3 regions of the Evansella cellulosilytica DSM 2522 genome follow, and region 2 is predicted to be linked to each of the others. Evidence: riboswitches for the same ligand, from Rfam matches in the RefSeq annotation. Region 2 holds a riboswitch; each other region holds the start of a gene.
The links. A riboswitch is a leader RNA that binds a small molecule or an ion and turns the genes downstream of it on or off. The one in region 2 is predicted to bind S-adenosylmethionine.

Region 1 (10,624 bases), 100 kb from region 2:
GGAGTATACGTTTGACGTTACTGATTGGTGTTGGATTTGTCGTGCTAGCTTTACCATCTTTCTTGAAAATAAAGGAAGAGAAAAAGCTAACATCGCAAACAGTACAAGATCGTTCTTTTAAAAGTTTATTTAAAACACACCGGGCTGGATTTAAAATTATTATTTTATTTGCTATCGCACAAATACTGATTGGCTTCGGATCAGGACTTGTCATTCCATACTTGAATCTATATTTCGTAGATAGATTTGAAATCTCTCATTCACTCGTAGGGATTATCATATCTGCAGGTCAAGCAATGACAGCAGTCGCTCTTCTTATAGGTCCAGCAGTCGTGAATAAGGTTGGAGAAGTTAAAGCAGTTGTTATTTTACAACTATTATCCATTCCATTTCTTCTTCTCACTGCCTATACACAAAATATTTATTGGGCAGTATTTGGTTTTTTATTTAGGCAAGCATTAATGAACGCAGGTAATCCCATTCAAATGTCACTTATGATGCGAAGTGTTGATGACTCAATTAAAGGATTAGCAAATTCGGTAGGTCAAGCAGTATTCCAGCTAGGATGGGCAGTGATGGGACCAGTCTCTACAACAATTGTGATGGTTTACGGTGCTTATTCAGGTTATGCAATCGTATTTTCGATTACTGGTGTTCTTTATTTAGCAGGTACGCTTTACTTCTTCTTTGTTTTTAGAAAACAAATTCCGCATAAAAAAGAGAAACAAATAGAAAATGTCGGATAAAAAAAAGGGAAATTGTCCTTAAAAGGAGAATACCTCAATTAGGTATAACCTTAGTAAGGGCGGGATGATGATGCATGAGCTTCTCTTAGCGTCGGTCAATCGAATTCGAAAGTCAATTCATATGAATGAACTAGTAGATAAAGCATTCATAAATGTTTGTTTTATTTGTGACGAGGAGCAATGGATCGTTCGTTTTAATGGACAGAACATAGACATTGAGTCTGTGAAAGATACAGTTGGGGATGTCATCATTGAAGGTGATATTGAATCACTTAGGCTATTGCTACAAGGAGAAGACTTCCTCATCTCTATGAAAAAAAGAGGTGAGTTAGGAGTTAGTGGTCAGCTGAAGGATCTTTTATTGCTAGAGTCACTCCTTTACTTAAGTAAAAATTTCCGGTAAAAAATAATTGACATTCTTTTTATAGCCGTGATATGATTCCACAAGAGCGATGTTAATTTACTAAAATAATAATACTTTCTTATCCAGAGAGGCGGAGGGACTGGCCCGATGAAGCCCGGCAACCACCAAGGTGACTTGGAAAAGGTGCCAATTCCTGCAAAGTGTGATGCTTTGATAGATGAGGGGTAGGTTTCATAATAGAGAAACCTTTCTGCTTATCTTTCGTGAGAGCAGAAAGGTTTTTGTTTTATTAAAATACAATTTCTTGAGATAATAATAAAATTCTAACATTCTACTATATACAATCCGCACTATGCGTATAGGGATAATAGATTATAAGGCTTATAGTGAGCCAACACAAAAAAAACTAGTTTTAAAAGAACCAAAGAGGGGGCAAAGAAGATGATTTCGTTATCGAATCTTGTGAAAACATTTAATACTCGTGATGGGAAAGTCACCGCTGTCGATGAAATAAATTTAACAATTGATGAAGGTGAGATTTTCGGGATCATCGGATATAGTGGGGCCGGCAAAAGTACACTAATAAGATTGTTAAATATGCTTGAAACCCCAAGCTCTGGTGAAGTAACGATAGCAGGGAAGACGATGAACAAGCTTTCAAGTAAAAAACTTAGAGCGGCACGTCAAGAAATAGGAATGATATTTCAACACTTTAACTTACTTTGGTCTCGAACAGTAAAAGAAAATATCTCTTTTCCGTTAGAAATTAAAGGAGTACCAAAAACGGAACGTGATGAGCGGGTTGAGGAGCTAATTCGTTTAGTTGGACTTGAAGGACGTGGAGGTTCATACCCCTCACAGTTAAGTGGTGGACAAAAACAAAGAGTTGGTATAGCAAGAGCACTTGCAAATAACCCGAAGGTGTTGTTATGTGATGAGGCAACTTCGGCGTTAGACCCAAAAACAACTGATTCTATCTTGGAACTACTAGTAGATATAAATAAAAAGCTTGGTCTTACTGTTGTTTTAATTACACACGAGATGCATGTTATAAGAAAAATATGTCATAGAGTTGCTGTAATGGAGCAAGGAAAAATAGTAGAACAAGGGAATGTTTTAGAAGTTTTCAAGCATCCAAAACAAGAAATGACAAAAGAGTTTGTGAAGCAAGTGACTGAACCGGAAGAAACTGAAGAAGCAATTAGACATCTATTAGAGGAAGAAGATATCGGTCATGTTTTGCAGTTAACTTTTGTTGGAAGAGAAGCAGAAAAGCCTTTAATTACAAATATCATTCGTACATTTGATGTTACGGTAAATATTTTACAAGGGAAGATTAGTCAAACTCAAAATGGACCCTATGGATCGCTTTTCATTAATGTAGACGGTGAGGCTAGTGAGTTAGAGAGAGTAATTGCTTATATCCGTGAGCAAAAGGTACAAGTGGAGGTGATCCATCCATGAATATAGGAACGATCTATAATATTTTATTATTTGAAAATGTAAAATGGCCCAACATGTGGGATGCGACAAAAGAAACGATTTATATGACATCATACTCACTGCTGTTTACATTTCTATTTGGGATATTACTAGGTTTACTTCTCTTTTTAACAGATAAAGGTAACCTATGGGAGAACAGAATTATTCAAGGTGTTATTTCGGCATATGTCAATGTCTTTCGGTCGATTCCTTTTATTATACTGATCGTCTTGCTAATTCCATTTACGAGAATCATTGTAGGAACGATGTTAGGTCCTTCCGCTGCACTACCAGCATTAATTATAGGGGCAGCACCGTTTTACGCTCGTATGGTAGAAATTGCACTAAGAGAAATTGATAAGGGGGTGATTGAAGCATCAAAGGCAATGGGCGCTAGTAATAGACAAATTATCTTTAAAGTATTATTGCCAGAATCAATGCCAGCATTAGTATCAGGCTTGACAGTCACTGCCATCGCATTAGTAGGTTATACAGCAATGGCTGGGGTCATAGGTGCTGGTGGATTAGGTGATTTAGCGTTTAGAGATGGTTTCCAACGACGAAATACCGACATTACGCTGATGGCAACATTGATTGTGTTACTGATCGTCTTTATTATTCAATTTATCGGCGATCGTTTAACCAATAGATTAGATAAAAGATAAAAATAATTGGGGGTAAATTTAGATGAAAAAATTAGTTAAATTAATTACTGCATTTGGTCTTTCGTTAAGTATTTTAGCAGCTTGTGGTACTGGAGAAGATGAAACAACTGATGAGCAAGGTACTGCTGATGCTGGAGAAGTAGAAGAAACAACAGAAGATGATGCAACTACTGAAGAATTAGTATCATTAGTTATAGGGGCGACTAATGTTCCACATGCAGAGGTGTTAGAATTTGTAAAGCCACTACTAGTAGAAGAGGGAATTGATTTAGAGATTGTTACATTTAACGATTATGTTTTACCAAACGAAGCGTTAGATGCTGGTGAATTAGACGCTAACTATTTCCAACACATTCCTTACTTAGAGATGCAAATTGAAGAACAAGGCTATGACTTTGTTAATGCTGGTGGCATTCATATTGAACCAATTGGTGTTTATTCTCAAGATTATGGCAGCTTAGATGAACTACCTGAGGGAGCGCAATTTATTTTAAGTGATTCAGTTGCTGATCATGGTAGAATTTTAATGATGCTTGAGGATCATGGATTAATTACATTAGCAGAAGGTGCAGGTATTGGTGCATCTCTAGATGATATTGTAGAGAATCCAAAAAACTTTGAGTTTTTAGCTAATGTCGAAGCAGCATTATTACCAACTGCTTATGAGCACAATGAAGGTGACGCAATTTTAATTAATTCTAACTACGCTTTAGATGCTGGTTTAAATCCTGTTGAAGACGCAATTGCACTTGAGTCTGGTGACCAAGATAACCCATACGTAAACGTTATTGCTGTACGTAGTGGAGATGAAAATGACGAGCGTATCACTACATTATTACAAGTACTTCGTTCTGAGGATGTTAAAAACTTTATTTTAGAAACTTATGATGGTGCAGTAGTACCTGCTGAATAAGTATGCTGGTGACTCAAAAGGTAAATTTTACCTACTGAGTCACCTTTTTTATAGATGTATTAGCTTAGGGGATGGAGTTTTTCTCATTTTAAGAGCAAAATCATATAAAAAAGAGGTGCCGATGCCATGGGTAGTAGCGAGAAGACTACTCACTAGTACTTTAAGAGCTACGGCGAAATTCCACTGCTTCTAAGAAAAGACTAAAACCTTCCATAATATCTTTCCTTCATATAACTCATACTATGATTGTTTATGATCGAAATCATTTTGAAGGAGCGGGAAGTATGGAAAATCAATACGAGGGTTCAATTCAAGAAGCATTGCATCATTATAAGGAAGGAATTGGTATATTTACTAAGCAAATGCCTGATATTGCTGGTAAATTTAACGAATTTACGGAGGCGTGTTTTAAGGAAGGAGCCCTTTCACAAAAAGAGAAGCAATTAATTGCCCTAGGTATAGGCATTTATAGTCAAGACGAATATTGCATTATATACCATATGAAGGGTTGCATTGATCATGGGTGTAGTAAGGAAGAAATACTTGAGGCAGTAGGCGTAACTGCAGCATTTGGTGGTGGTGCTGCAATGAGTAATGCAGTTACTTTAGTTGAAGAATGCCTTCAAGAGTTTGGAGGACAGGCACATTAGTTTCAAAATGAAAGTATAAAAGAGAATATTGGTGGATATGTAGAAAAGAGTTTGGTAGTTCGATGTCAGATTATATTATACGTTCACGTTATATTTTATGACATAAAACTCCTTTTGGCACATTTTCTTTCAAGTGTTACCATTAAATATGTGAAAGAAAGCAGAGGTAATATAAGAATTAAGTAAGATTACCTCAAAAACATTTGAAAGGAAAGTGATTTATTATCCATCAGATTCAAGCGAAACATACTACTGAGATGGAAAAAGCGATGCAACAATCTCACGGAATCGGTTATGCAGAATACAATCGTAAGTTGGAGAACCGAATGGAAGTGGAAGAGCAGCGAGAAAAGGATCATCATCAGTCTATATCCATTGTCGCGGAATTCCAACGTCAAGTTCATAAATAAAACGTGAGAGACTCAAAAGGTTATAAAATACCTTTTGGGTCTCTCTTTATGCAAATGTACGGTGAGTCTAGTTAGTGTATTATTAGGAGACACCGTGTTTTCATATATCACTCATTATGGACAACTTCTCTCCTAAATGTAAACGATATTCATTCTCAATTAGAGTTACAAATTATCATTTCGATGAGAATGATAAACACTTGCTCATTCATAATTAATGAGATTTAGTGAAAAATATAGCTGTAATGTCAAGTAGGCTGAATACGCAAAATTGAAAAATTTGTGAATAAAAACAAAGAATTATTGGGAAAATACATAAGTTGTTCATAAAAAAGTGTAGAATAAGTAAAAAAATTAAATTGTGAATAGGTTCCTTTTCCTTGAACTGGTTTTGCATTTGATATAAGATTGTAATGAGAATAGATTGAGAATGATATTAATTTCTTAGTCTTAAGCTTTTTAAGTATCATACTGGTACGAAAATAAAAGAGAAGACTCATAATGGAGTTATTTCTTTTCATTCAATTACGTAAAATAAATGGAGGTATGGAAAATGACTAAGCCAAGCTTAAAAGTAGAAGATCTTCATGTATCAATTGAAGATAAAGAAATTTTGAAAGGGTTTGGAATCGAAGTTAAAGGTGGAGAAATTCATGCAATTATGGGTCCGAACGGAACTGGTAAATCAACTTTAGCCTCTGCCTTAATGGGACACCCTAAATATGAAGTAACGCAAGGGAACGCAACTTTTAATGGAGAAGACCTTTTTGAAATGGAAGTTGACGAGCGTGCACGTGCAGGACTTTTCTTAGCGATGCAATATCCAAGTGAAGTTAGTGGTGTTACGAATGCAGATTTTGTTCGTAGTGCTATTAATGCTAACCGTGAAGAGGGAGACGAAATTTCTCTTATGAAATTTATTCGTCAAATGGATGAAAAAATGAATACGTTAGAAATGGATGAATCATTCCAACATCGTTATTTAAACGAAGGGTTCTCTGGTGGAGAAAAAAAGCGTAATGAAATATTACAGCTAATGATGCTTGAACCAAAAATTGCTATTCTTGATGAAATTGATTCTGGTTTAGATATTGATGCACTAAAGGTTGTTTCTAAAGGTATTAATGAAATGCGTAGTGATGATTTTGGTTGCCTTATTATTACTCACTATCAACGCCTTCTTAATTACATAACTCCGGACTTTGTCCATGTTATGATGCAAGGTCGTATCGTTAAATCAGGTGGACCTGAATTAGCTGAAAGATTGGAAGCGGAAGGATATGACTGGATTAAAGAAGAATTAGGTATTGAAGACGAAACGGTAGGCCAATAATAACGACGGTTTTTAAGAGGAGGAATGAAGATGACAGCGGAAACTAAACTTCCAGTAGATCAAAGCAGTGTTACTAGCTTCTCTAAAGATCGCCAGGAGCCAAAGTGGCTTACGGACTTACGAGTTTCGTCAATAGAGAAAGCGAGTACTTTAGATCTACCGAAACCTGATAAAACAAAAATTACGAAATGGAACTTCACACCATTATCTTTGGAAGCTAACGTGCAAACTAGTGGACAATTTGCTGAACTTTCAGATGAAGTGAAAGGTCTTATTGGTGATGAAGAAAAAATACAAAATTTACTTGCTCAAAAAAATGGTGTAACTACCTTTACAAATGTTAGTTCAGATTTAGCTAGTAAGGGCGTTATTTTTACCGATATTGAGACTGCTTTAAAAGAGCATGCTGATCTAGTTGAAAAATACTTTATGTCTGAAGCTGTTTTACCAGATGAAAATCGTTTAACAGCCCTTCACACAGCACTATTAAATGGTGGGACATTTATATATGTACCAAAAAATGTGCAAGTGGACGTACCTTTACAGGCTGTTTATGCACAAGAAGGACAGTTTGGCCTATTTAACCATGTTTTAATCGTTGCTGAAGCTAATAGTTCTGTCACATATATTGAAAACTATGTTACAGAAGGTCAAGCAGTGGAAACTGTAGCTAACATTGTAGCTGAAGTTTATGTTGAGGATGGAGCTACTGTAAACTTTGGTGCTGTAGACAACTTCTCAACAGCAACAACAACGTATGTAAATCGTCGCGGACAAGTGAACGGTAAAGATGCGAAGCTATACTGGGCATTAGGTCAGATGAACGATGGTAATACGGTATCTGAAAATACTACGTATCTTCACGGAGAAGGTTCTTATGCGGATACAAAAACTGTTGCTATCGGGCGAGGCAAGCAAGTACAAAACTTTACGACAAACGTGGTACATTACGGGAAGCATTCAGATGGCCAAATACTGAAGCACGGTGTAATGAAAGAGGAAGCTACATCTATATTCAATGGAATTACTAAAATTGAGCATGGTGCAACGAAATCTAACGGTGAGCAAACAGAGCGTGTACTCATGTTAAGTGAAAAAGCACGAGGAGATGCTAACCCAATTCTTCTTATTGATGAAGATGATGTAACTGCAGGACACGCAGCTTCAGTAGGGAAAATCGACCCTCTTCAAATGTTCTATTTAATGAGCCGAGGAATTTCAAAGCGCGAAGCAGAGCGTTTAATTATTCACGGATTCTTAGCACCTGTAGTTAACGAACTACCTATTGAATCTGTAAAAGAGCAATTGATTGAGGTAATAGAAAGGAAAGTATACTAATGAATGTTCAAGAAGTCCGTCAAATGTTCCCGATATTAGATCAGGAAGTAAATGGGCACCCTTTAGTATATTTAGATAGCGCAGCTACTTCTCAGAAGCCAAAACAAGTGATAGAAAAGCTCGATGACTATTATCGACGCTATAATTCTAACGTTCATAGAGGTGTTCATACTTTAGGAACACTTGCTACAGATGGGTATGAGGGTGCGCGAGAAAAGGTTCGTTCCTTTATCAATGCTAAAAGTACTGAGGAAGTTATTTTTACTCGTGGAACGACGACAGCAATTAATTTAGTTGCTTCAAGCTACGGACGAGAGAATTTAGGGCCAGATGACGAAATTGTTATCACACCTATGGAACATCATAGTAATATTATTCCTTGGCAGCAAGTCGCTAAAGCAACTGGGGCGACATTAAAATATTTACCTTTACAAGCAGATGGATCCATTGATCTTAAGGACGTCGAGGAGACAGTAAACGATAAAACTAAAATCGTTTCTGTTATGCAAGTGTCAAACGTCCTTGGGGCAATTAATCCGATAAAAGAAATAACAGCAATTGCACATAAAAACGGTGCAATAATGGTCGTAGATGGTGCACAGAGCACACCACATATGAAGGTGGATGTGAGAGATTTAGATTGTGACTTCTTTGCTTTCTCTGGTCATAAAATGTGTGCTCCTACAGGCATCGGGGTACTATATGGGAAGAAAAAACTGTTAGATAAAATGGAGCCAATAGAATTTGGTGGAGAGATGATTGACTTTGTCGGTCTTCAAGAGTCGACATGGAAGGAACTTCCTTGGAAGTTTGAAGGAGGTACACCAATTATTGCAGGTGCAATAGGACTAGGTGCAGCCATTGACTTCTTAAATGATATTGGTTTAGACAATATTGAAGCACATGAGCATAAACTAGTCCAGTATGCAATGGATCAATTGTCCAATGTCGACGGAGTGGAGATCTATGGACCTAAGCATCGTGCCGGATTAGTGACATTTAATTGTGAGGATGTACATCCTCATGATGTAGCAACTGTTCTTGATGCTGAGGGTATCGCGGTTCGTGCAGGGCATCATTGCGCACAACCGTTAATGAAATGGTTGAACGTATCAGCAACTGCTAGAGCAAGCTTCTATTTGTATAATACAGAAGAAGATGTAGATGCTTTTGTTAAAGCATTAATAAAAACAAAGGAGTATTTTGGAAATGTCTTTAGGTAATCAACTAGATACGTTGTATCGTCAAGTTATTATGGATCATTACAAAAATCCTCGTAATCGTGGTCAGTTAGAAGGGGATTCATTAACAGTAAATATGAATAACCCCACTTGTGGAGATCGTATTGAGCTACAAATGCGTGTAGAGGATGGGAAAATTACAGACGCAAAGTTTGTAGGTGAAGGCTGCTCCATCAGTATGTCTTCTGCATCCATGATGACGCAAGCGATCAAGGGGTTATCAGTTGATGATGCTTTAAAGCTTTCTGAGATCTTTTCATCGATTATGTTAGGGAAAGACTATGACGAAGGTGACTTCGATTTAGGTGATATAGAAGCACTTCAAGGTGTTGCTAAGTTCCCTGCAAGAATAAAGTGTGCAACACTTGCCTGGAAAGCGATGGAAAAAGGTGTAGACACTAATAATAATGAGGAAGAATAGATAGCGACAATCACTTGGTTTTCACTGTCTTAGTAGTGTAAAATAGACGTATAGATCTTTTAGCCATTGTATGACTTCCCTTTATCAAGCTTCATGGCTTTAAGAAACGTTTAAAAAGGGTACATGGAAGAGTGTTATAATTTTTTAAGGGAGGGTTTATTATGGCAAAGAAAATGCCTGAGATCGGTGAATATCAATACGGTTTTTCCGATAAAGACGTTTCGATTTTTCGCTCTAAAAAGGGCTTAACGAAAGAAATCGTCGAGGAAATTTCCCGTATGAAGGATGAGCCGAAATGGATGTTAGATTTCCGTTTGAAGTCATTAGAACAATTTTATAAAATGCCTATGCCACAATGGGGCGGAGATTTGTCTGAATTAAATTTCGATGATATTACTTATTATGTTAAACCATCGGAAAAGTCAGAGAGATCATGGGATGAAGTGCCTGAAGAGATTAAAAACACATTTGATAAGCTAGGTATTCCAGAAGCAGAACAAAAGTATTTAGCCGGTGTATCTGCGCAATATGAGTCTGAGGTTGTATACCATAATATGAAAGAAGATCTTGAAGAGCAAGGAATTGTGTTTAAAGACACAGACACTGCGCTAAAAGAGAATGAAGCTGTATTTAGAGAGCACTTCGGTACTGTAATTCCGCCAACAGATAACAAATTTTCTGCTTTAAACTCAGCTGTTTGGTCTGGTGGATCGTTCATATACGTTCCAAAAGGAATTAAGGTTGATACACCATTGCAAGCTTATTTCCGAATTAACTCTGAAAACATGGGTCAATTTGAGCGTACGTTGATTATTGCTGATGAAGATAGCTCTGTGCACTATGTAGAAGGTTGTACAGCACCAGTTTATACAACGAATTCACTTCACAGTGCGGTTGTAGAAATTATCGTTAAAAAGAATGCATATTGCCGTTATACTACAATTCAAAACTGGGCGCCAAACGTATTTAACTTAGTAACGAAGCGTGCAGTTGCAGAAGAAAATGCAACGATGGAATGGGTTGACGGAAATATTGGGTCTAAATTAACGATGAAGTATCCT
Region 2 (10,624 bases):
CCAACCTTTGCTGGGTCGCCTGTTATTGCTAACACGTTATCAATTCCTAGCGTTGACAGCCCCATCAAGTGAGATTGTAATCCAATTAAATTTCGATCGCGACAAGTAATATGAGCGAGTGGGGTTACTTGTAATTTTTCTTTCAATATTGTCGACATACTTAAATTACAAATACGAGGATTCGCCAAAGAATTATCTGCTAAAGTAACAGCATCTACCCCTGCCTCTTTTAAAGCTTTTGCGCCTTCAAGAAACTTCGTCGTTACTAAATCTTTAGGTGTATCGAGCTCCACGATAATAGAACTTCTCGTTTTTACAACTTCATTTAGCTTTTCTACTTTCGGTGGCTCTGGCGTCTCAATATGAACAACCGATTTCTGATTAACCGTTATTTCTTTTTCTGTAATAGGCGCCTTTCCTTTTACAGCATCTGCAATTGCTTTAATATGTTCAGGCGTTGTACCACAGCATCCACCTATAAGACTTACTCCTTGCTCCCAAAGTAAATTTGCCGATTGTTGAAAATACTCAGAATTAGATGAGTAATGATATCTACCATTAGAATAGCTCGGTAAGCTTGCATTAGGATACGCTGATAAATAAGCATTTTCAGGAATGGATACTTGTTCAAGTGAACGAATCATATGATGTGGCCCCATTCGACAATTGAGACCAACAATATTTGCACCTAAGTCGTCTAGCGTTTTCATTGCATCATCTACAGAAATCCCACCTTGAACGATTCCTATATCGTGTAATGATACTTGTGCGATTATAGGTAATTGTGTTTCTTTCCTAGCAATCTGTAAAACTGTCTTTAACTCTTCGAAGTCATAGTAGGTCTCAAGTAAAATACCGTCTACTTCTTCCATAAGGAGACAGTATAGCTGCTCTCTAAAACTTCGCTTTATTTCCGTTAATGAAATAGGTTTTCCTGGGACAGCCCTCACGCCACCTAATGTTCCAAGTATATATTTGTTCTCTTCTGAACTAAATGACGACAAGTCGCTTCGATGCTCTTCCAAAGCTGCTTTTGCAAGCCTTACTGCCTTCGTATTGATGTTCTTCACTTGATCTTCTAAACCGTAGCGCAGTAATTTTTCATAATTTGCTCCGTAAGTGTTCGTTTGAATTACTTGGGAGCCAGCAGCTAAATATGCTCCGTGAATCTCTTTAATTTGATCGGGATGGGACAGATTCATTTCTTCAAAACAATTCCCTACACCATAAGAGTAAAGTAGTGTTCCCATTGCTCCATCTGCAACAATGACTTGTTTTTTTAAATCGTCTAAAAGCCCCATTACAAAGCTCCCCTATCTACCGCTAAGTTAGTTTCCTTCTTTTTAGTTGCTTTTCTTATATGTTGAAAGGCTTGATTAAAGTCTTTAATTAAATCTTCTGTATTTTCCAAGCCTGCAGATAGTCTTAGTAAGCCGTCTTCAATTCCTCTTTTATAACGTTCTTCCTCCGGCATTGCCGCGTGTGACATTTTAGTTGGATAAGAGAGGATCGATTCTACAGCTCCTAGACTTACCGCAAAAACAGGTATTTCTACAGCATTTACAAACTCTCTCACAGCATCTACATCCTCTAACACAAACGATAATACAGCTCCCGCTCCGCTTGATTGACTAAAATGTATCTCTCTGCCTTCATGATTATCTAGGCCAGGATAATAAACCTTCTTTACTTCTGGGATTTCCTCTAAGTATTTTGCTAATTCAAATGCAGTTTGCTGTGACTCTTTCATTCGTACATGAAGCGTTTTTAAACCTCTTAGAACGAGCCAGCAATCTTGTACACCAAGCACTGCTCCGAACGTATTTTGTAAAAAAGCTAGCTGGTCGCCAAGCTCTTTATCCTTCGCAACAGCCAAGCCTGCTACAACATCACTGTGCCCTGAAATAAATTTAGTGGCACTATGTAATACGACATCTGCCCCTAATTCTAGCGGTTTTTGTAAGCTTGGTGTTAAAAATGTATTATCAACAAAAGTGTAACAATTGTTTTCCTTTGCTATTTCGCAAACTGCTTTGATGTCTGTAATTTTTAATACTGGATTTGACGGTGTTTCTATATAAATCACTTTCGTATTCGGACGTAGCTTTTGTTTTACTTCTTCTAAATTTGTCGTATCTACAAAGTCATAATCGACACCAAAACGTTGTAACACTTGGGAAACTAACCGGAATGTACCCCCATATACATCCTCAGCGATGAGAACGTGGTCTCCTTTGGAAAGAAGCATAAATGCAGTAGAAATAGCAGCCATTCCTGAAGAAAATGCTAACCCTCTCACTCCTCCCTCAAGCTCGGCAATTGTTTCCTCTAACACATCTCGTGTCGGATTCCCAGAACGAGCATAATCGTATTTGCCGAATTCGTCTAGATCAAATTGATGAAATGTAGACGTATGATGAATCGGTGTACTAACTGCACCTGTCTCCTTATCGACAGAATGTTGGTTATGAATCAGCTTCGTTTCGAAGTGAAATTGTTCTTTACTCATTTGTCTCCGCCTCCTCTAAAGCAATTGCTAGCGCATGATCTAAATCATTTAACAAGTCTTCCGCCTCTTCAATGCCTACAGAAAACCTTAATAAGTGGTTACATACTCCATTTTTAATGCGAACTTCTTCTGGAATATCCATGTGTGTTTGTGTAGCTGGATATGTGATGAAGCTTTCTACTCCGCCTAAGCTTTCTGCAAATGTAATAAGCTTTAAATTTTTCAAGATCGTATTAATCCATTGATCATTTTTTACACGGAATGATACCATCCCACCTTTTCCTGGATATAACACATCTGATATTCCGTCGTGTTTTTGTAAAAACTGTACTACTTTTTTCGCATTCTCTTCATGCTTTTTTAACCTTAAGCTTAATGTTTTCATTCCTCTAATTAATAGCCAACTATCCAATGGTCCTAATGTAGCACCTATAGCATTATGGAGAGTAAAAAGCTTTTCACTAAGCTCCTCACCTTTAGCTACGATTAATCCTGCAAGCACATCATTGTGGCCGCCTAAATACTTCGTTGCACTGTGAATAACGATATGTGCGCCAGCATCGATTGGTTGCTGTAGCAGAGGGGTATAGAAAGTATTGTCAACGATATATAATAAATTGTATTTTTCTGCAATATCACCGAATGCTTCAAGGTCAGCCTCCTGCATGAGCGGGTTCGTAGGTGACTCAATAAACAGTGCTTTCGTACGCTCTGTAATGAGGTTTTCAAATGATTTAGGACTTCTTATATCAGCATAGAAAAACTTCAATCCATATTGATTTAAAAGCTGCTCAAATAGTCGATACGTTCCTCCATAAAGATCTTGGGATACGATGATTTCATCCCCTTGCTTAAATAATCCAAAAATAGTGTGGATAGCTGCCATTCCTGAGCTACAAGCATATCCTCTATCACCTTTTTCTAGTGAAGCAATCGCTTCTTCTAGTATTTTTCTCGTAGGGTTAGCGGTTCTTGTATAATCAAACCCTGTTGACTCACCAATTCCTGTATGCTGATAAGCTGTTGAAAAATATACAGGTGGATTTACAGCACCAGTTACAGGATCTTTTTTATTTCCTATTTGAACAAGTTTTGTTTCTATACAACAATCTTCACCTTGATTTCTTTTCATTAATTGTTCCTCCCTAACTTGATGACTCTTTAAATAGATGTTTGATTATGAAGCTAGTGCGTAAACTAAAAAGTCGACCTCTGCTAGAAGAGGTCGACAGTAGAATAGTTGAGAATGGTTAGTAATCCACGTCGGACCCCTCATCTTTCAGAACGTATTGTTCTGCTGGATTTGGCACCTGTTGAACAATTAAGTTCAATGGTTGCCGAGGCGTCAAAGGGCCAGATCCCTCAACCTCTCTTGATAAGAGTCCATCAATATTTATTTATAGGTGATTATATACTCCGAAAAACTTGAAGTCAATGAAAAACGAATATTTTGTGAAAATAATTAAAAGTTGGAGTATCTTCAGCACACACCTTAGAGGTTGACTCAAAAAGTAAAAATTCGACCTTTTGAGTCAACCTCTATTTTAGTCTTCTTGAAATAATGCTGTCGATAAGTATCTCTCACCTGTATCTGGTAGTATAACAACAATCGTTTTCCCTTTATTCTCTGGTCGCTCTGCAACTTCCTTTGCTGCTTGAATGGCAGCACCAGAAGAAATCCCTACTAATAGTCCTTCCTCTTTTCCAATTTGACGAGACGCCTTAAAAGAAGCTTCGTTACTTACTTTTACAACTTCATCAAACACTTCCGTATTTAGAACGTCAGGTACAAAACCAGGTCCAATCCCTTGAATTTTGTGCGGTCCTGGTGTTCCACCACTTAATATAGGAGAATCAGTAGGCTCTACAGCAACTGCTTTAAATGATGGTTTTCTTTCCTTAATGACTTCAGATACGCCAGTGATTGTCCCTCCAGTTCCGATACCACTTACGAGAAAATCTACACTACCTTCCGTATCTTCCCAAATTTCTTCAGCTGTCGTATTACGATGTACTTCTGGATTCGCTGCATTTGAGAATTGCTGTGGCATAAATGCATGAGGAGTAGATTGCACTAGCTCGTTCGCTTTTGCGATCGCTCCTTTCATCCCTTTGGCACCTTCAGATAAAACGAGATTTGCTCCTAATGCTTTTAGTAGATTTCTTCGCTCGATACTCATCGTATCCGGCATTACTAGCGTTAGTTTGTATCCTTTTGCTGCACATACAAATGCAAGTGCAATCCCTGTGTTGCCACTAGTCGGTTCAATAATTTCTGTATCCTTCGTAATGAGACCCTCTGTTTCTGCCGCTTCGATCATTGCATTCCCAATACGGTCCTTTACGCTTCCAAGTGGATTAAAATACTCTAGCTTTGCAAGAACTTCAACACCTGTAGCATCACTAATCGCATTTAATCTTAAAAGTGGTGTTCTTCCAATCAATTCAGTTAGTTTTCTAGCAATTTTAGGTCTTTGTAGTACAGATGACATGTCAAATTCCTCCTTTTAGTATGTAGCTTGTTAACTCAAGTTTACAAAATCAATGATACTTTTGTACGCTAATCTAGCCCTATACGATTCATATTACATATGAACGACTTCGGAAAAGTATTGATGAGTTTCTATCTCATTAAACCAAGCTATTTTTTCACGCATTTTCACGACTTCACCTACAACAATAATGGCTGGTGATTGAAAACCTGCTTCTTGAACACGGTCAACGATATTATAAAGCTCCCCCGTTAGCGTTTCTTGATTGTCACAAGTACCCCACCTTACTAAAGCAACTGGTGTTTCTGGTGGCTTACCAAACTGAATTAGCTTCTTTTGAATTAAAGCTATATTATGAACCCCCATGTAAAAAACAAGTGTATCGATTCCTCTAGCTAGGCTCTTCCAATTAATGTCTTGTTCCTTCCCATCTTCTCGCTGATGTCCCGTGACAATTGCGACAGAGGAACTTAAATCTCGGTGAGTAAGAGGGATGCCAGCATAAGCTGGTGCAGCAACACCAGATGTTATTCCTGGAACGATTTCAAATGGGATATGATTTTCTACACAGCATTCCGCTTCTTCTCCAACTCTACCAAAAATACAAGGATCTCCACCTTTTAATCTCACAACCCTTTTACCAAGCTTCGCATGATCAACAAGTATTTGATTGATAGACTCCTGTGGAATTGCATGATATTTCGGGAGCTTCCCACAGTAAATAAGTTCTACATTTTTTTTACCATAGACGAGTAACTCTTGATTTACTAATCTATCATAAACGATCACATCCGCTTCCTTTAACAGTTCAGCACCTTTCACTGTAATCAGCTTCGGATCGCCTGGTCCTGCGCCAACAAAAAACACTTTTCCCCTATGCTGGTTCACTTCATCCACCCCTCTCATGTTGTTTTACTCCACCCCTTGGTTCAGTACGTAAGCTGCTCCATTTCCTACTTTTTTCTTCTCAAATAACGTTAGCTCTTCTATTTGAGGGATTTTCATATATGATTTTTCAAGCTCAATTTCAGCCAATTGAAATGCCTTTTCTTCGTCATTAGCGACAACAATAATATTAGCTGTATGGTCTCTATTGATTAACGCTTCAAAACGATATATATTCATGGTATTATGATCCTCTTCCTTAACTATTGACAAAGCTTTCACTGTTTAAAATCGTATTCAACTTCTCCTGTAAGCTTTCAACCCCAATTCGCTTGTAAAAATCATGGAATGTTTCCCCTAATAATTTTTCGTCAGCGAAGTAAGTTACAAACTGGCGTAGTACTTCATTTAGATCTTCAGCCAATATTTTCCCTTTTAATTTTTCATTGAATTGTGCGTTAGTCGTAAGCGTTCCACCTACGTATATTTCAAAAGCCTCTACCATCTTTTTCTCTTTATTTTTCATCAATATTCCCTGTAAACCAATGTCAGCAATTTGTCTCTGACCACAGGAATTCGGGCATCCAACCATATGAATTCGTACAGGTACGTCTAGGGAGACTTTTTCATCTAAATAGTTAGCAATATCTCTCATTCTTTCCTTCGTTTCTACTAATGCCAAATTACAATATTCAATACCTGTACATGAAACAGAATAGCCAATAAATTTAGGTGGATTTAGCGTAATTCTATTAAAAATAGATTCTTGTAATAGCGACTCTACATCTTCATCTTTTACATTAGGAATGACAATATTTTGTGAGTTACACGTTCTGAGCTCTCCATTTCCATAATGCTTCGAGATACGAGCAAGCTCTAATAATTCATTTGCATCCATTCTACCAACAGGAACGTTAAAACCGATGTAGCTCAAGCCATTTTGCTTTTGTTGGTGAACACCGTAAAAATAGCCGGCGTTCCAGTTCCCAAGTTTGTTTTCACCTTTATCTAATAAAGATACATATTCTAAAAGCTTTTCCTTGAACTTTTCTGTTCCCCAATCTGCAATTAAAAACTTAAGTCTTGCACGATGTCTTTTCTCACGGTAACCAAAATCTCTATAAATAGTCGTAATAGCAGTTGTTACTTCCTTTACCTGCTCTGGTCGAACGAAAACATCTACCTCTTCTGCTAAATATGGCTTAGAGGATAGACCACCACCAACGTATACATGGAATCCATTTACTTCTACTCCATCAATTACTTTAGTAGCAGGAACGAAGGACAGACAGTTAATTTCTGCATTTTGAGCATTTTGAACGTTTCCTGATATCGAAATTTTAAATTTACGTGGCAAGTTTGAGAACTGCTCATTTTTTTGAAATGACCAATATACGTCCTCGACAATATTTCTTGTGTCTACCGTTTCATTTGGATCAATACCGGCTAAAGGATTACCGACGATCGTTCTCATAATATCTCCACATGCCCCTACAGAGGATAAACCTACTTTTTCTAGGCGACTAAATATATCTGGGATTTGCTCAATCGTTAGCCAATGGAATTGAATGGCTTGGCGAGTCGTAATGTCGACAACGCTGCGACCATAGTCTTTTGCAATTTCCGCTAACGCAACAGTCTGCTCATTTGTTAAGATCCCGGATGGTACATTGACTCGCATCATGAAATAGCCGTCTTCCTTTGGCTTTTGTAAGTAGAGACCTGCCCATTTAAATAGATTCCACTGATCTTTAGGGATTGATTCAAAACCATCTTTTGCATATTGAGGAATATCATTTAGTATTTCTAGTCCATCTTTCTCTAGCTTTAACTTTTCTTCTTTACTTAGTTTTTCATTATCAGCCCAAACTTTTGTATAACTCATCGTCACCCTCCATTAAATCACTTTTAATTCTTTCAAATGTGCTACAACTTTATTAACTGAATCATCTATCAGTTCCTTGTCTGTTTCAATTACAACCTCAGCATTTTCTGGTTCCTCATACGGTGCACTAATTCCCGTGAATGCTGGAATTTCCCCATCACGCGCTTTCTTATAAAGGCCTTTCGGGTCACGACGCTCGCATTCATCTAACGCACATTTTGTATAGACTTCATGAAACTCGCCGCTCTCTAGAAGGCTTCTCACTAATTGGCGGTCTTCTCGATAAGGAGAAATAAAAGCAGTTAATACAACAATACCTGCATCAACGAATAGCTTAGATACCTCTCCAATTCTTCGAATATTTTCTTTTCGATCGTCAGGTTGAAAACCGAGCCCTTTATTTAAACCATGGCGAATGTTATCCCCATCAAGGACATACGTTCTAATACCCTGATCATGCAGCTTTTTCTCCACTGCGTTCGCCAATGTTGATTTTCCTGAACCCGATAGTCCAGTAAACCATACGACACTTCCTTTATGATTATTGAGCGATTGGCGATCTTCCTTTGAAACCGTCGTGTTATGCCAATGAATGTTTTCAACTTTTTCCTGTTGGCTCATACCGTCACCTTCATTCCACGTATCAACACTTGAACAACCTCATGTCGACTAAACTCTGGTGGTGGTGTTTCTCCATTTTTGAGCATTTCTCTCACTTTTGTTCCAGATAAGATGACACGATCTTCTTTACTATGTGGACACGTTTTCGTCGATGTCATATTACCGCATTTTTTACAGAAGAAGCTATGCTCAAAGAACAACGGTGTTATACCTAACTCTTCCTGTGTGAAATGATTAAATATGAGCTGCGCATCGTAAGTACCGTAATAATCACCTACACCTGCATGATCTCTACCTACAATAAAATGCGTGCAACCGTAATTTTTTCTGACTAGTGAATGAAATATCGCCTCTCTAGGCCCTGCGTACCTCATCGATGCTGGGAAAACTGCTAAAAATACTCTATCAGCTGGGTAGTAGTTTTCTAGTAACACTTCGTAACTTTCCATCCGTACATCTGCAGGAATATCATCCGCCTTCGTTTCACCTACTAGTGGGTTTAAAAATAACCCATCTACAATTTCTAAAGCCGTTTTTTGAATATACTCATGTGCACGATGAACTGGATTACGTGTTTGAAATCCAACAACTGTTTTCCAACCACGATTTTCGAATGTTTTACGCGTCTCTATTGGTGTTAAGTAATATGTCGCAAACGACTCCTTCTTCGGAACCTTTACCAACGTTATTTGCCCAGCTGCATAAACATTACCTCTATCATAGAGCTTCTTTACACCTGGATGTGCCGTTTCTGTTGTTTTATACACATGGTCGGCTTCTTCCAATTTATTCGGGGTAAAAAGCTCAGATAACTCTATTATGCCATAAATAGTACCCTCATAGGATAACTTTGTTTTTTGACCAACTTTCAAACTATTTGCCGTTTCTTCTGAGATTGGTAAAGTAATAGGAATACTCCACACGGTCCCATCCGCCAACCTCATATTTTGAACAACGGATGTATAATCTGCTTCACTCATAAATCCTTTTAGAGGACTGTATGCCCCATTGGCGATTAGTTCCAAATCTGAAAGTGCTGTTCTATCAATCTCTATCGTTTGAAAAACATCTGAATAATCATATTGCTCATTTATGCGATGAATAAGTGTTCCTCCGTGCGGTTGACTCAAAGTCATGCTTATTTCCCCTCTCATGTTATTTTGTGTGTAATCCACATTCGGTTTTATTACTCCCGGACCACCTTCCAGCCCTTAAGTCCTCACCTTCCTCTACTGGGAAAGTGCATTTGCTACAGCCAATACTTGGGTAGCCTTGATCATGTAGCTTATTGTACGGCAAGTTAAACAAATGAATATACTCCCAGATTTCATCCCATGTCCAATGGATAAGTGGACATATTTTGATAGATTGAAACTTATCATCCTTATTTACAAATTGCGTATTTGCTCTCGTCGGTGATTGTTCTCGTCTTAACCCCGACAACCATGCTTTACTCCCTGACAATACAGACTTTAGCGGAGTATTTTTTCGGAGCTTACAGCAAAGGTCAGGATTTTTTATCCATAATTCATTACCATATTGATCTGCTTGTTCCTCTAAAGTTATTTCTGGCTGTTTCAACTCAATACGAAGACTCGGATACTTTTTCTTCATCTGTTCAATTAATTCATACGTTTCATCGAAATGTACGTTCGTATCAAGAAATACGACCTTTGCATCCTTCTTTACTTTACTAATGAGATCTATGAGAACGATCCCTTCTGCACCAAAGCTACACGCATAGACTAAATCATCGTTAAATTGCTCATATGCCCATTTGATAACATGCAACGCGTCATTTTTCATTTTCGCGTTAAGATCAGCGTAATCCTGATCTTTCAAATTTTCATAGAGTAATACTTGATTACTCATCATTAAATTCCTCCTCCTTCGTTATGCACCGACCTTTTTTCTTCCTTCGTTGACCTGTATAAACTAATTGAGCCAAAGGTTGTGACAAAAATACTTATTACGATAATCATCATATACGGATTAGGCATTAATAGTGTATGTATTAAGCTAAAAGAGACAACGAGTGACATCACAGGTGAGACAATCCACACTTTTATGATTTTTTGAATAACTGATTTCTGCCATAATTGAAATCCAGTTTCTGCTGTACCGACCCCAACAATAGCGGAAGTAGTTGCTTGCGTTAACGGTACTGGGATTCCAAAAATGGATGCAACAATGACTAAAGCTCCACCTGTTCCTGAGACCGCAATACCTTGT
Region 3 (10,624 bases), 130 kb from region 2:
CATACGTATTTTTAATCGCGAGCGCCTCTTTAAGAAAAATGAACAGAAACTTTGAAGAGGTGGCAAGGTCGCAAGGAATGTCAACGCTTCAAGTTTTTTGGAAAGTGAACTTACCATTTTTAAGGCCGGCTATTGGTGCTGGTGCTATATTAATCTCTTTATATGTTCTATCTGATTTTGGGGCAATTGCAATGCTTCGCTATGTCACATTTACAGCGGCAATATATTTTCAACGAGCTGGTTTTGATACGGCTTCTGCCTCGGTACTTAGCTTAGTCCTTATATTGTTAACAGTAATAATTTTGTGGATTGAATCAAGAACACGGAAGAAAAATAAATATTATCAAACGACAAACACATATAAAGCGCCAGATATATTATCTTTAGGAAAATGGAAGCCGCTTGTATTATTCTTTGTTGGAACAGTTTTTACTGTATCTGTCATCTTACCAATTGTAGTACTTGTTTATTGGTCGATCATTGGTATTGGGATGGGGGCGCTAGACGCGAGATTTTTTGGATTCGCATGGAATAGCTTACAAGTATCTGGATTTGCTGCAATACTATGTATGTTTTTAGCAATGCCTATTATTTATTTAAAATCAAGATATCCTTCTGTTATTTCAAGTACAATAGATAAACTTAGCTATGCAGGGTATGCATTACCTGGTGTGATCGTTGCACTAGGAATGGTGTTTATATTTAATAACCACATACCTGCGTTGTATAATACTTTTTATATGGTTGCACTAGCTTTTGTCGTTCGTTTTTTACCTCAAGCGATGCAGTCAGGAGAAGCGTCTTTAAGCTTAGTGTCACCGAGGATTGACGAAGCAGCACGCAGTTTAGGTTATCCACCTTGGAAGGTGATGTTTAAGGTAATACTTCCGAATATTATGCCAGGTGTATTAGCTGGTGGGGCGTTAGTTTTTGTAAGTTCCATTAAGGAATTACCTGCAACTTTAATGCTGCGTCCACCAGGATTTGATACGCTAGCGGTGAGAGTATATTTCGAAGCCTCTGAGGCACTATATCATTTAGCAGCACCAGCAGCTTTAATTATAATTCTCGTTTCTTGTATTCCTTTAAGATATTTATTAAAAAAATATTAATAAGTATAAAACTTGGCATTGAAATTTTCATAAGAAAGACAAAAAACCGAGCTTCATCAAGCTCGGTTTTAGTACTGCTTAAAAGATATGTAATATATATTAGGCGGTGGAAATGCAGCCACGCGTAGTAGTGAGAAGAGCACTCACTACTACTTTAAAAGAAATGTGGCAACATTTCTTCACCGCTTCTAAGAAAAGACAAAAACCGAGCTTTACTAAGCTCGGTTTTAGTTCTGCATAAGAGAAATGTAATGTATATTTAGGCGGTGGAAATGCAGCCACGCGTAGTAGTGAGAAGAGCACTCACTACTACTTTAAAGACATGTGGCAACATTTCTTCACCGCTTCTAAGAAAAGACTAAAACCGAGCTTTACTAAGCTCGGTTTTAGTCTTTTCTTTTCAATTAAAACGGAATAGGTCACCATAGATGATTTTGTCTGAATAGAAAAGCGCTTCTTCACCTTTTTCTCGTAATGAATCACACTTTTCTAAAGGGAATTCTTCACCGGTAGTGTAGCTTAAGCAAGAACCATTTACTGATATTAGTTCATTGGAAATGGCTGTTCCATCCCTTAGTACAGCAAACTCTTCGCGGTTTTCAGCAAATAAATCATTGCCAAACATGACGTGATCATCTTCCGGAATCCCCAGTAAATTTAAGAGTGATGGCATCACATCAACTTGCCCAGAAATGGTTGATATTGTTTTCCCATCTACACCTGGTATGTGAATAATGAGTGGTACTCGTTCCAGTTTCACAGCCTCATAAAGGTTAATCTCTTTCCCTAAAAATTTGCTAAGCTCATCATAATGACTATTTGCAATGCCATAATGATCTCCATACATAATTAATGCAGTGTTTTCATATAAACCTTCTTCTTTTAATTGATCAACTAAAATTCTCATTGCTTCGTCTGTGTATCTGACAGTTGGAAAGTATTGATTTACAATATTACTATTCGAATTAAATGGTTCAATGAAATGATCTTCCTCGTCTAAGTGGTACGGAAAATGATTTGTAAGTGTTAGTAGTGTACTATAAAAAGGTTCAGGTAGCTCAGTAATGTAATCCATTGATTGTTCAACAAAATCAATGTCTTTCATCCCCCATCCGACAGAATTACGCATGGAAATATCATAATCACTAAATGAATATATTCGGTTATAACCTAAGTTAGGGTACATAACGTCCCTATTGTAAAAGGATCGGTCATTTGCATGAAAATTCGCTGTTTCATATCCGTAATTAGTAAGGGTTTCGGGAAGTGCACGATATTCATTCTGATCGTGTGTCAGAAATACAGCACCTCTTCCTAGCGGATATAAGGAGTTGTTAATAAGAAACTCAGCGTCTGACGTTTTTCCTTGACCTGTTTGATAATAGAAATTATCGAAGTAAAAGCTATCTTCAATAAGCTCATTGAGAAATGGGGTTATTTCCTGTCCATTTAATTCCTCACCAATAACAAAGCTCTCGACAGATTCTAGTGACACGACGATAACATTCATGTCTTTAGCAATACCAAACATGTCATCGTTTGGTGCAACGCGATTTTCATCTAAATGCTTGTTAATATTAGTCCAATCATTTTCTTCTGCAAACACAGTCTGAACGCTCGTTTGTGTTTGGACAAATGCATCATATATATAGAAGTTATATAATCCTAACGATTGAACGAGAAACGTTCTATTAAATGCTTGCGCTCTGTCTAACGTACTTACTTGCGCGATTGAAATAGTGATAATCACGAGTATGACGACAACAGCCGCTTTAGATTGCTGAAATGTTATTTTTTCAAATCGAACCCATTTTGGTTTTTTCCATATGAAATAGCCGATAATAAATAGGTCTAAAAAGAAAAATACATCGTACCAATGAATAAGTTCAATAATACTAGTCGATAAATCCCCCATATTGCCACTCATTAACAGCATAGGTAGTGTAATAATATCACTGAACTCACGGTAGTAAACGGCGTTAGAATATAACACAATTGTTAGTAACACACTAATAAAAAGAAAGTAATAGCCTTGCCACTTTGGTTTGAAATAAAGGCCGAGTCCAAAAACAACGACTAAAAAAACGAGCGGACTTAGTATGAACGTAACAGCTTCTAAAAAATAATTTATCGTTAATTGGAATGTAGTCATGGAAATAATGAGTGTTTTTATCCATAAAAAGGTGAGACTAAACAGCATGAAGCTATGTCTCTTTGTAATGGATTTCATAGTATCAACCTTCCTTATTTAAAAACACAAAATTTGTTATACAATGTTTCATTATAAAATCTTCATGAAAACAAAACAACAAATTAAGGTTATTTACATAAAATTACATACCCGTTTTTAAAAATAACAAACTGAGTTTTTTTTCAAGGGAAATCGTCTTTTGTATCGAAGAGTAAGAAGAGGATTCAAATGAGAAAAAAGGGTGTGAAAAGATGGAAGCTCAGTTAATAATCCCTGCTGGAGCCACTTTAGGTGAGGGTCCTTGTTGGGATGAAAAAAAACAAGTACTGTATTGGATAGATATTTTAGAGAAAAAAATACATCGTTTTAAACCAGTGACAAATGAAACGCAAACAATCAAGCTTAGCCAATATATTGGTTGTTTAGGCCTAGTGGAACGTGGTGGCTATTTAGTTGGCCTTCAAGATGGCATTTATTACTTAGACGAAATAAGCGAAGAGATTGTTTCAATTAATCACCCTGAGTCAGAAAAAAAAGAAAATCGTTTTAATGATGGAAAAGTTGATCCTGGTGGTAGGTTTTGGGCTGGAACAATGCATCTAGATGGTCTTGAAGGTGAAGGCGCACTATATCGTCTAGATATCGATAAAAATATATCACGTATGATTGAAGATGTATCAATCTCAAATGGTCTTGCTTGGGATACGAACAAACAACTCATGTATTATATTGATACACCGACAAAAAAGGTCGCGGCTTTTGACTATGATGCTGCTACAGGTGAAATAAACAATAAAAGGTATGTCATTACAATTCCTGAAGGAGAAGGTTTTCCTGATGGGATGACTATTGATGCTGAAGGTATGCTTTGGATTGCGCATTGGGGTGGTTCCCGAGTTTCAAGATGGAATCCGGACAATGGAGAAAAACTAAGTGAAATTTTCTTCCCCGTCAGTCAAGTAACATGTTGCTGCTTTGGAGGGGAAAAACTAGATAAATTATACGTTACAACAGCGAGTGTCGGTCTTTCAGAGGCAGAGCAGAAGGAGCAACCAAATGCAGGTGGCGTTTTTGTCGTAGAACCTGGGGTAAAAGGCACATATAGCTACCGTTTTAAAGGTTAACGATTTGAGGGTGACTTAAAAAGTCGAATTTTTACCTTTGAGTCATCCTCTATGCAATGTGCCACCGCAATCTCTTAAAGCCCATTATAAGTCGATTTCTTGTAGTTAGCGCACGCCGAGTGGATTCATTGCCAGAAATTATAATAGCTTTTGGGACAGCCTGCTTCATATTTTTTTACTTTCATGTAAAACATAATAATGATTGGAGGCGAAGCAAATGCACAAAAATAAAGTGACACATGAGCAAATTGACAAAGTAGCTGAAAAAACATATGAAGTAAATCAATATAATAGTAAAGATGAGACTGAGAATGGATTAGCGGTAACGCATGAGCAAGTGTCAGATGCATATACAGAAGGAACGATTGACGCTAAAATTGATGAAGTTAATGAGAATGGGCAAAAGACTTCGGGCAAAGCAGGAAGAGAAATACCAAGAAAAGGCTTTGAATAAGGTGAACTGGGATGAGCCGTAAACATAAAATTCTTGTTCCGGAAGCGAGAGAAGGATTAGATCGTTTAAAGGCAGAAGTAATGAACGTTAAAGACCGGGAAAACGTGAAGTATGAAGTTGCTGATGAAAAAGGAATCTCCTTGCAGAAGGGCTATAATGGCAATATAAAGGCAAAAGATGCAGGGGAAATAGGTGGAAGTATCGGTGGAAACATGGTTCGTGAATTAGTAAAAATGGCACAAAAACAAATGACAAAACAGCGATAAAAAAGGGGAGACAATGGATAAAAACGAATCCATTGCCTCTCCTTTTTTTTATAAGATAAGCGTATAAAATTGGCAGTGGAATTTTATCGCCGTGCGTACTAGCGAGAAGAGAACTCACTAGTACTATAAGAGGTACGGCGAAATTCCACTGCTTCTAATAGCTTTTGGGACATCCTCTTTTGCTTAATTTTATTGAAATGCTTTTATGTCGAAAACAAAGTGTAGTATTAAAAAGACAACGATCATCATCAATAATCCCCATGTTAAACCTCTAAATGCTTCTTTAATGTATAGATCATCATTTTTGCGCACAGGCTTCATTTATTTCCCTCCACTTTATTTTAATATAGTAGGAAGGTGGTAATTATAAATAATCACCGTTTTGATTAATATAAGTGGCCTGCTTTTTTTGCCAACACTTCTGGAATGTATCAGAACGTGCTATGACCAAATCGCTCAATATTTTCTGATGAAAAAAAGATGGAGAATACAATAACCTATTTGTACCTTTATCTTCCGGTTCATTCCCTTCAGCTGCTAACTCATATGTTGTTGCTGTAATGTAGTTCTCATAGTTGTCAGAAAAATGAGAAGGTGCATGAATCGATAGGACTAATAATAGAAGAGAGAACGAAAGGATAATATTTAAAGATCGAACAATCATGAATAATATCCCCTCTCATCTAATGTACTTGTCACATTTGTTAATTACATATTATATGTTACACATTAAATTGGGAAGAGTTTTATGTACCCCATTCATATTAAAAACACGCAGGCGCTATGCCTGCGTGTAAGTGCCACTCATATTAAAATTTTTGTTGTTCAGCTTGTTGAACTAGGCGTTTTGTAATTTCGCCACCTACAGATCCATTTGAACGTGAAGTAGCATCTGCACCTAGGTTTACACCGAATTCTTGCGCAATTTCATACTTCATTTGATCTAATGCTTGTTCTACACCAGGTACGAGAAGTTTGTTGTTTCGTGCCATCGTGTATCACCTCGCTTTATTGTAGGATACTTTTATTATGTTAGTATTTTAAAATTCTATTCAAACAGTAAACTGGTAAATATTATCTGCTAAGTTTTTTCAACTTGGGGAAGGAAGTCTATCTCCAGACATCATCATCCCTCAGGAGAGCACTCCTAGTACTTTAAGGGATACGTCGAAATTCTTAAAAAGTGTGTAAAATAAATTGACACGCTTATAAATAGGTGTTATTATTTTCAACAACTTCATAATATTTAAAAAATTTGCGATAATAGTGTGAAGGACAGTTTTTCATATAAAAACCGTTGACGAAAATTATATACAATGATACGATCCTTTAGAGGACTACTGTGTTAAAATATTGATGAAAAATACATATATTAAGCTCTTATCCAGAGAGGTGGAGGGACCGGCCCGATGAAACCCGGCAACCAGCGAGATGTTTATCTAGCAAGGTGCCAATTCCTACAAAGCTTTTGCTTTGAAAGATGAGAGAGGTCGTTCTAACCATGTTACTAACGTCTCTTTGTCTTTTCGGCAGAGGGGCGTTTTTTAGTAGGAATGGTAAAATACTGTATTCGTTATGTAAGTAAATCCTAGAAGAGGAAATAAACTTTAAAGTTTAACATATTTAAAATTACAAATTTATGTAGGAGGGATTTAACATGGCAGAAGAGCAAAACAAAGCGTATAACGTAGAAACAGTACTATTACACGGAGGTCAAACCCCTGATCCAACGACGGGGGCAAGAGCGGTACCTATTTATCAAACGACATCTTATGTCTTTGAAGATACGGCTCATGCAGAAGGTCTTTTTTCTTTAAGTGAGCAAGGGAATATTTATAGTCGAATTATGAATCCGACTGTAGATGTTTTCGAAAAGCGTATTGCTCAATTAGAGGATGGGGTAGCAGCTGTCGCAACATCTTCAGGTATGGCAGCTATTTCACTAGCAATCATGAATATAGCTGGAAGTGGTGATGAAATTGTAGCTGCAACAAATTTGTATGGAGGTACATACAACCTTTTCTCTACTACATTACCTAAATACGGAATAAAGGTACATTTTGTTGATGCTTCTGATCCACAAAACTTTAAGGAAGCCATTAATGATAAAACAAAGGCAGTCTTTGCTGAAACAATCGGAAATCCTAGTTTACAAGTATTAGATATCGCCGGTGTGGCAGAGGTAGCACACGAAGCTGGGATTCCTTTAATAGTAGATAGTACATTTACGACACCATACGTATGTAAGCCGATTAATCATGGTGCGGATATCGTTGTTCATTCAGCAACAAAATGGATTGGAGGTCATGGAACTTCGATCGGTGGCGTTATCGTAGATGGTGGTAAGTTTAATTGGGATTCTGAAAAATTCCCAGGCTTCACAGAGCCAGACGCTAGCTACAATGGATTACGATATGCAAAAGATATTGGTGAACTAGCATTTGCCATTAAATTACGGGTACAGCTACTACGCGATTTCGGTGCTTGCTTAAGCCCGTTTAATGCATTCCAGCTTTTACAAGGGTTAGAAACATTACATTTGAGAGTAGAAAGACATAACGAAAATGCACTTAAGCTAGCGCAATATTTAGAAGAGCACGAAGCGGTGGAGTGGGTTAACTACCCTGGACTAAAATCTCACGCATCATATGAACATGCTTCTGAGCTATTACAAAATGGCTATGGTTCCGTTCTTATCTTTGGTATAAAAGGTGGCCGTGAAGCAGGAAGAAAGCTAATCGATAATATTGAATTGTGGTCTCACTTAGCAAACGTTGGAGATGCAAAGAGCTTAATTATCCATCCAGCATCTACGACTCATCAGCAACTAGCTGGGGAAGAGTTAGCAGCAACTGGTGTAACGGAAGATCTCGTTCGATTATCTGTTGGTCTTGAAAACGTGGAAGATTTGTTTAAAGAGTTAGATCGTGCATTGAAAATAGCTACTAGCTAATAAGCATAAGAATAAATTGATTTATCAAGGAGGACTCTCGTCATGAGTCAGTCATTTAAACTAGCGATTATCGGATTTGGAACTGTAGGTGAAGGAGTATATAGAACGATTGAAAAGAAAGCGAAAAAGCTCGAAGCCCTTTTAGGGGCACGAATAGAGATCCCATTTGTAGTTGTTAAAAATGTAGATAATCGCCAAGTGAATGGAGAAACAACGGTGACAAATAATCTCGACGATGTATTAAATGCACAAATACATGCTGTTGTTGAGGCAACACCTGACTCAGAAACTGGCTATCCATATGTTACTGCATTGTTGCGTCAAGGAATCTCTGTCGTATCAGCGAACAAGGAGCTTCTTGCTAAGCACGGTGATGAACTTCACACGTTGGCAGAACAAAACAGTTGCCAGCTTTTATTTGAGGCTGCCGTTGCAGGAGGAATTCCTCTACTAAATACACTTCGCCACACGTTAAAAACGAATACAATTAATCGTTTAGAAGGTATTGTCAACGGCACGTCTAACTTTATCCTTACAAAGATGAGAGAAGAATCATCTTCCTTTGCATCCTCTTTAAAAGAGGCACAAGAAAAGGGGTTTGCAGAAGCAATTCCTGATAAGGATATCGATGGATGGGATCCTTATTTTAAAACGAATATATTAAGTCGGTGGATTTATGGCGTAGCACCAGAATGGGAGTCAAATAGTCCGTTAGGGATCCGCTCGGTCAACATCGAAGATATAAAGCTTGTAGAAAAAATTACAGGTCGTATTAAATTGGTTGCTTCCCTCATTAAAGGTAATAATAAAGTAAGTGCGTCGGTACAGCCTTCGATTGTTTTACGAGAGCATCCGCTTTTTAATGTGGAAGGCGTTAACAATGGTATTCATATTGAAGGAAGTATCGTAGGTTCTGTATTATTGCAAGGACCAGGAGCGGGAAGGTACCCAACTTCAAGTGCAGTCATTGAAGACGTTGTGAATCTTCTAATGAATGAAAATGAGTTAAATAAACTATCCGCCTATGAATTTACAGAGCATCTATTTGACTCTGACGAGGAATTAAATCATGATGAAGCGAATAAGCTATGGTTTTTAACTGGTGATGATCGTTTGCCTTTCTATATTTCTAAAAGTCGGCTTGACGTACTGCTTTCAATAAATCCAATTAACCATAGACACGGGTTTGCAATTAAAGCGTCAAGAGAGGAAATCGATGCGCTAATAGCGATTGATAGATTAACAGGAATAAATGTGTATCCATTATTAACGGATGAAAAGGAACTGCTATTAAATGATTCACCTGTAAAAAAAGAAAGAACACTAACTTTCTAAACGGGAATCACAAAGGCTGTGTCGGAAGGTATGAAACACCTTTTGACATAGCCTCGCTTTTTCCACTCCTATTTTTCTAGTGAAAACTAGTAAGAGATAAATTGTCAAAATTTAATAAGGTAATATTAGATAAATTATGATAGAATAAACTGTAGCTTTCACAAGTGAAAGCGTTATCAGTAGTTTGTTCATTCTATGGTCAGTAAGAACCCTAATTTTGTCAAAAAAGGATGTAAATTTTTATCTTTTTTTAAAAAATTACAAACTGTGTCTTTATTTTATGATATTCTATTAGCAACGGCCATAAACAAACTAGAGTAGGTCCATATATTAAAAGGTAGAGGTGCTGCACATGTTTCGTACTATCCGTAACATTTTCCGCGTGGGTGAACTGCGCAACAAGATTATTTTTACATTATTAATGCTGTTAGTGTTCCGTATAGGTGCACATATTCCAGCCCCCGGGGTAAATCCTGATGCTCTTAATTTTGACGGTTTAGCAGCTTTTGGATTACTTGATACATTTGGTGGAGGAGCTTTAGAAAGATTCTCCATATTTGCAACAGGTATCATGCCATATATTACAGCTTCCATTATCGTTCAGTTATTAAGAATGGATGTTGTTCCTAAATTTGCTGAATGGGCGAAAGAAGGAGAAGCAGGTCGTAAGAAACTTGCTCAAGTAACACGTTATGGAACTATTGGTATTGCATTTTTACAGGCGTTAGCATTATCCATTGGATTTAACAATATTATGCCAGGTGTTGTTCCAGACCCTTCTGTAACCACATACTTACTAATTGCTGTTGTTTTAACAGCAGGTACGGCATTCCTTATGTGGGTAGGGGAGCAAATTACAGCACAAGGTGTCGGAAATGGTATTTCCATTATTATCTTTGGAGGGATTGTAGCTGCAATTCCAAATGGTGTTAGACAAATTTATACTACTTATATTGTTGATGCAGGAGACCAGTTATTCTTAAATATCGTAACGATTTTACTTATTGCACTTGCCATTTTAGCGGTTATTGTTGCGATTATATTCGTACAACAAGCTGTTCGTAAAGTGACAGTACAATATGCTAAGAAAATGGCTGCAGGTGGAAAGAAAACAGGTGGACAATCGACGCACATTCCATTAAAGGTAAATGCTGCAGGGGTTATTCCAGTTATCTTTGCTTCAGCATTG

Region 1: it holds a riboswitch for S-adenosylmethionine, as region 2 does, so the genes downstream of both, BCELL_RS17070 (methionine ABC transporter ATP-binding protein) here and BCELL_RS16520 (methionine biosynthesis PLP-dependent protein) in region 2, are expected to answer to the same signal.
Region 3: it holds a riboswitch for S-adenosylmethionine, as region 2 does, so the genes downstream of both, BCELL_RS17145 (O-acetylhomoserine aminocarboxypropyltransferase/cysteine synthase family protein) here and BCELL_RS16520 (methionine biosynthesis PLP-dependent protein) in region 2, are expected to answer to the same signal.

The regions. Positions count from the first base shown of each region.
Region 1 covers NC_014829.1:3,667,716-3,678,339, reverse strand. The annotation lists gene BCELL_RS17080 (MFS transporter) at 1-746, shown strand, start outside; gene BCELL_RS17075 (hypothetical protein) at 868-1,149, shown strand; SAM riboswitch class I at 1,226-1,334, shown strand; gene BCELL_RS17070 (methionine ABC transporter ATP-binding protein) at 1,552-2,574, shown strand; gene BCELL_RS17065 (methionine ABC transporter permease) at 2,571-3,257, shown strand; gene BCELL_RS17060 (MetQ/NlpA family ABC transporter substrate-binding protein) at 3,280-4,170, shown strand; gene BCELL_RS17055 (carboxymuconolactone decarboxylase family protein) at 4,455-4,820, shown strand; gene BCELL_RS22935 (YuzK family famiily protein) at 5,090-5,230, shown strand; gene sufC (Fe-S cluster assembly ATPase SufC) at 5,784-6,563, shown strand; gene sufD (Fe-S cluster assembly protein SufD) at 6,594-7,901, shown strand; gene BCELL_RS17040 (cysteine desulfurase) at 7,901-9,124, shown strand; gene sufU (Fe-S cluster assembly sulfur transfer protein SufU) at 9,111-9,563, shown strand; gene sufB (Fe-S cluster assembly protein SufB) at 9,725-10,624, shown strand, end outside.
Region 2 covers NC_014829.1:3,566,515-3,577,138, forward strand. The annotation lists gene BCELL_RS16510 (bifunctional homocysteine S-methyltransferase/methylenetetrahydrofolate reductase) at 1-1,301, opposite strand, end outside; gene metC (cystathionine beta-lyase) at 1,301-2,509, opposite strand; gene BCELL_RS16520 (methionine biosynthesis PLP-dependent protein) at 2,502-3,641, opposite strand; SAM riboswitch class I at 3,779-3,891, opposite strand; gene cysK (cysteine synthase A) at 4,054-5,001, opposite strand; gene cobA (uroporphyrinogen-III C-methyltransferase) at 5,095-5,907, opposite strand; gene BCELL_RS16535 (DUF3906 family protein) at 5,914-6,126, opposite strand; gene BCELL_RS16540 (nitrite/sulfite reductase) at 6,146-7,771, opposite strand; gene cysC (adenylyl-sulfate kinase) at 7,784-8,392, opposite strand; gene sat (sulfate adenylyltransferase) at 8,389-9,528, opposite strand; gene BCELL_RS16555 (phosphoadenylyl-sulfate reductase) at 9,548-10,267, opposite strand; gene BCELL_RS16560 (sulfate permease) at 10,267-10,624, opposite strand, start outside.
Region 3 covers NC_014829.1:3,692,283-3,702,906, reverse strand. The annotation lists gene BCELL_RS17180 (ABC transporter permease) at 1-1,112, shown strand, start outside; gene BCELL_RS23240 (hypothetical protein) at 1,225-1,353, shown strand; gene BCELL_RS17175 (LTA synthase family protein) at 1,513-3,342, opposite strand; gene BCELL_RS17170 (SMP-30/gluconolactonase/LRE family protein) at 3,555-4,427, shown strand; gene BCELL_RS17165 (YozQ family protein) at 4,645-4,881, shown strand; gene BCELL_RS17160 (alpha/beta-type small acid-soluble spore protein) at 4,893-5,147, shown strand; gene BCELL_RS23235 (hypothetical protein) at 5,337-5,468, opposite strand; gene BCELL_RS17155 (hypothetical protein) at 5,512-5,811, opposite strand; gene BCELL_RS17150 (alpha/beta-type small acid-soluble spore protein) at 5,957-6,139, opposite strand; SAM riboswitch class I at 6,525-6,634, shown strand; partial or broken gene BCELL_RS17145 (O-acetylhomoserine aminocarboxypropyltransferase/cysteine synthase family protein) at 6,805-8,094, shown strand; gene BCELL_RS17140 (homoserine dehydrogenase) at 8,143-9,435, shown strand; gene secY (preprotein translocase subunit SecY) at 9,788-10,624, shown strand, end outside.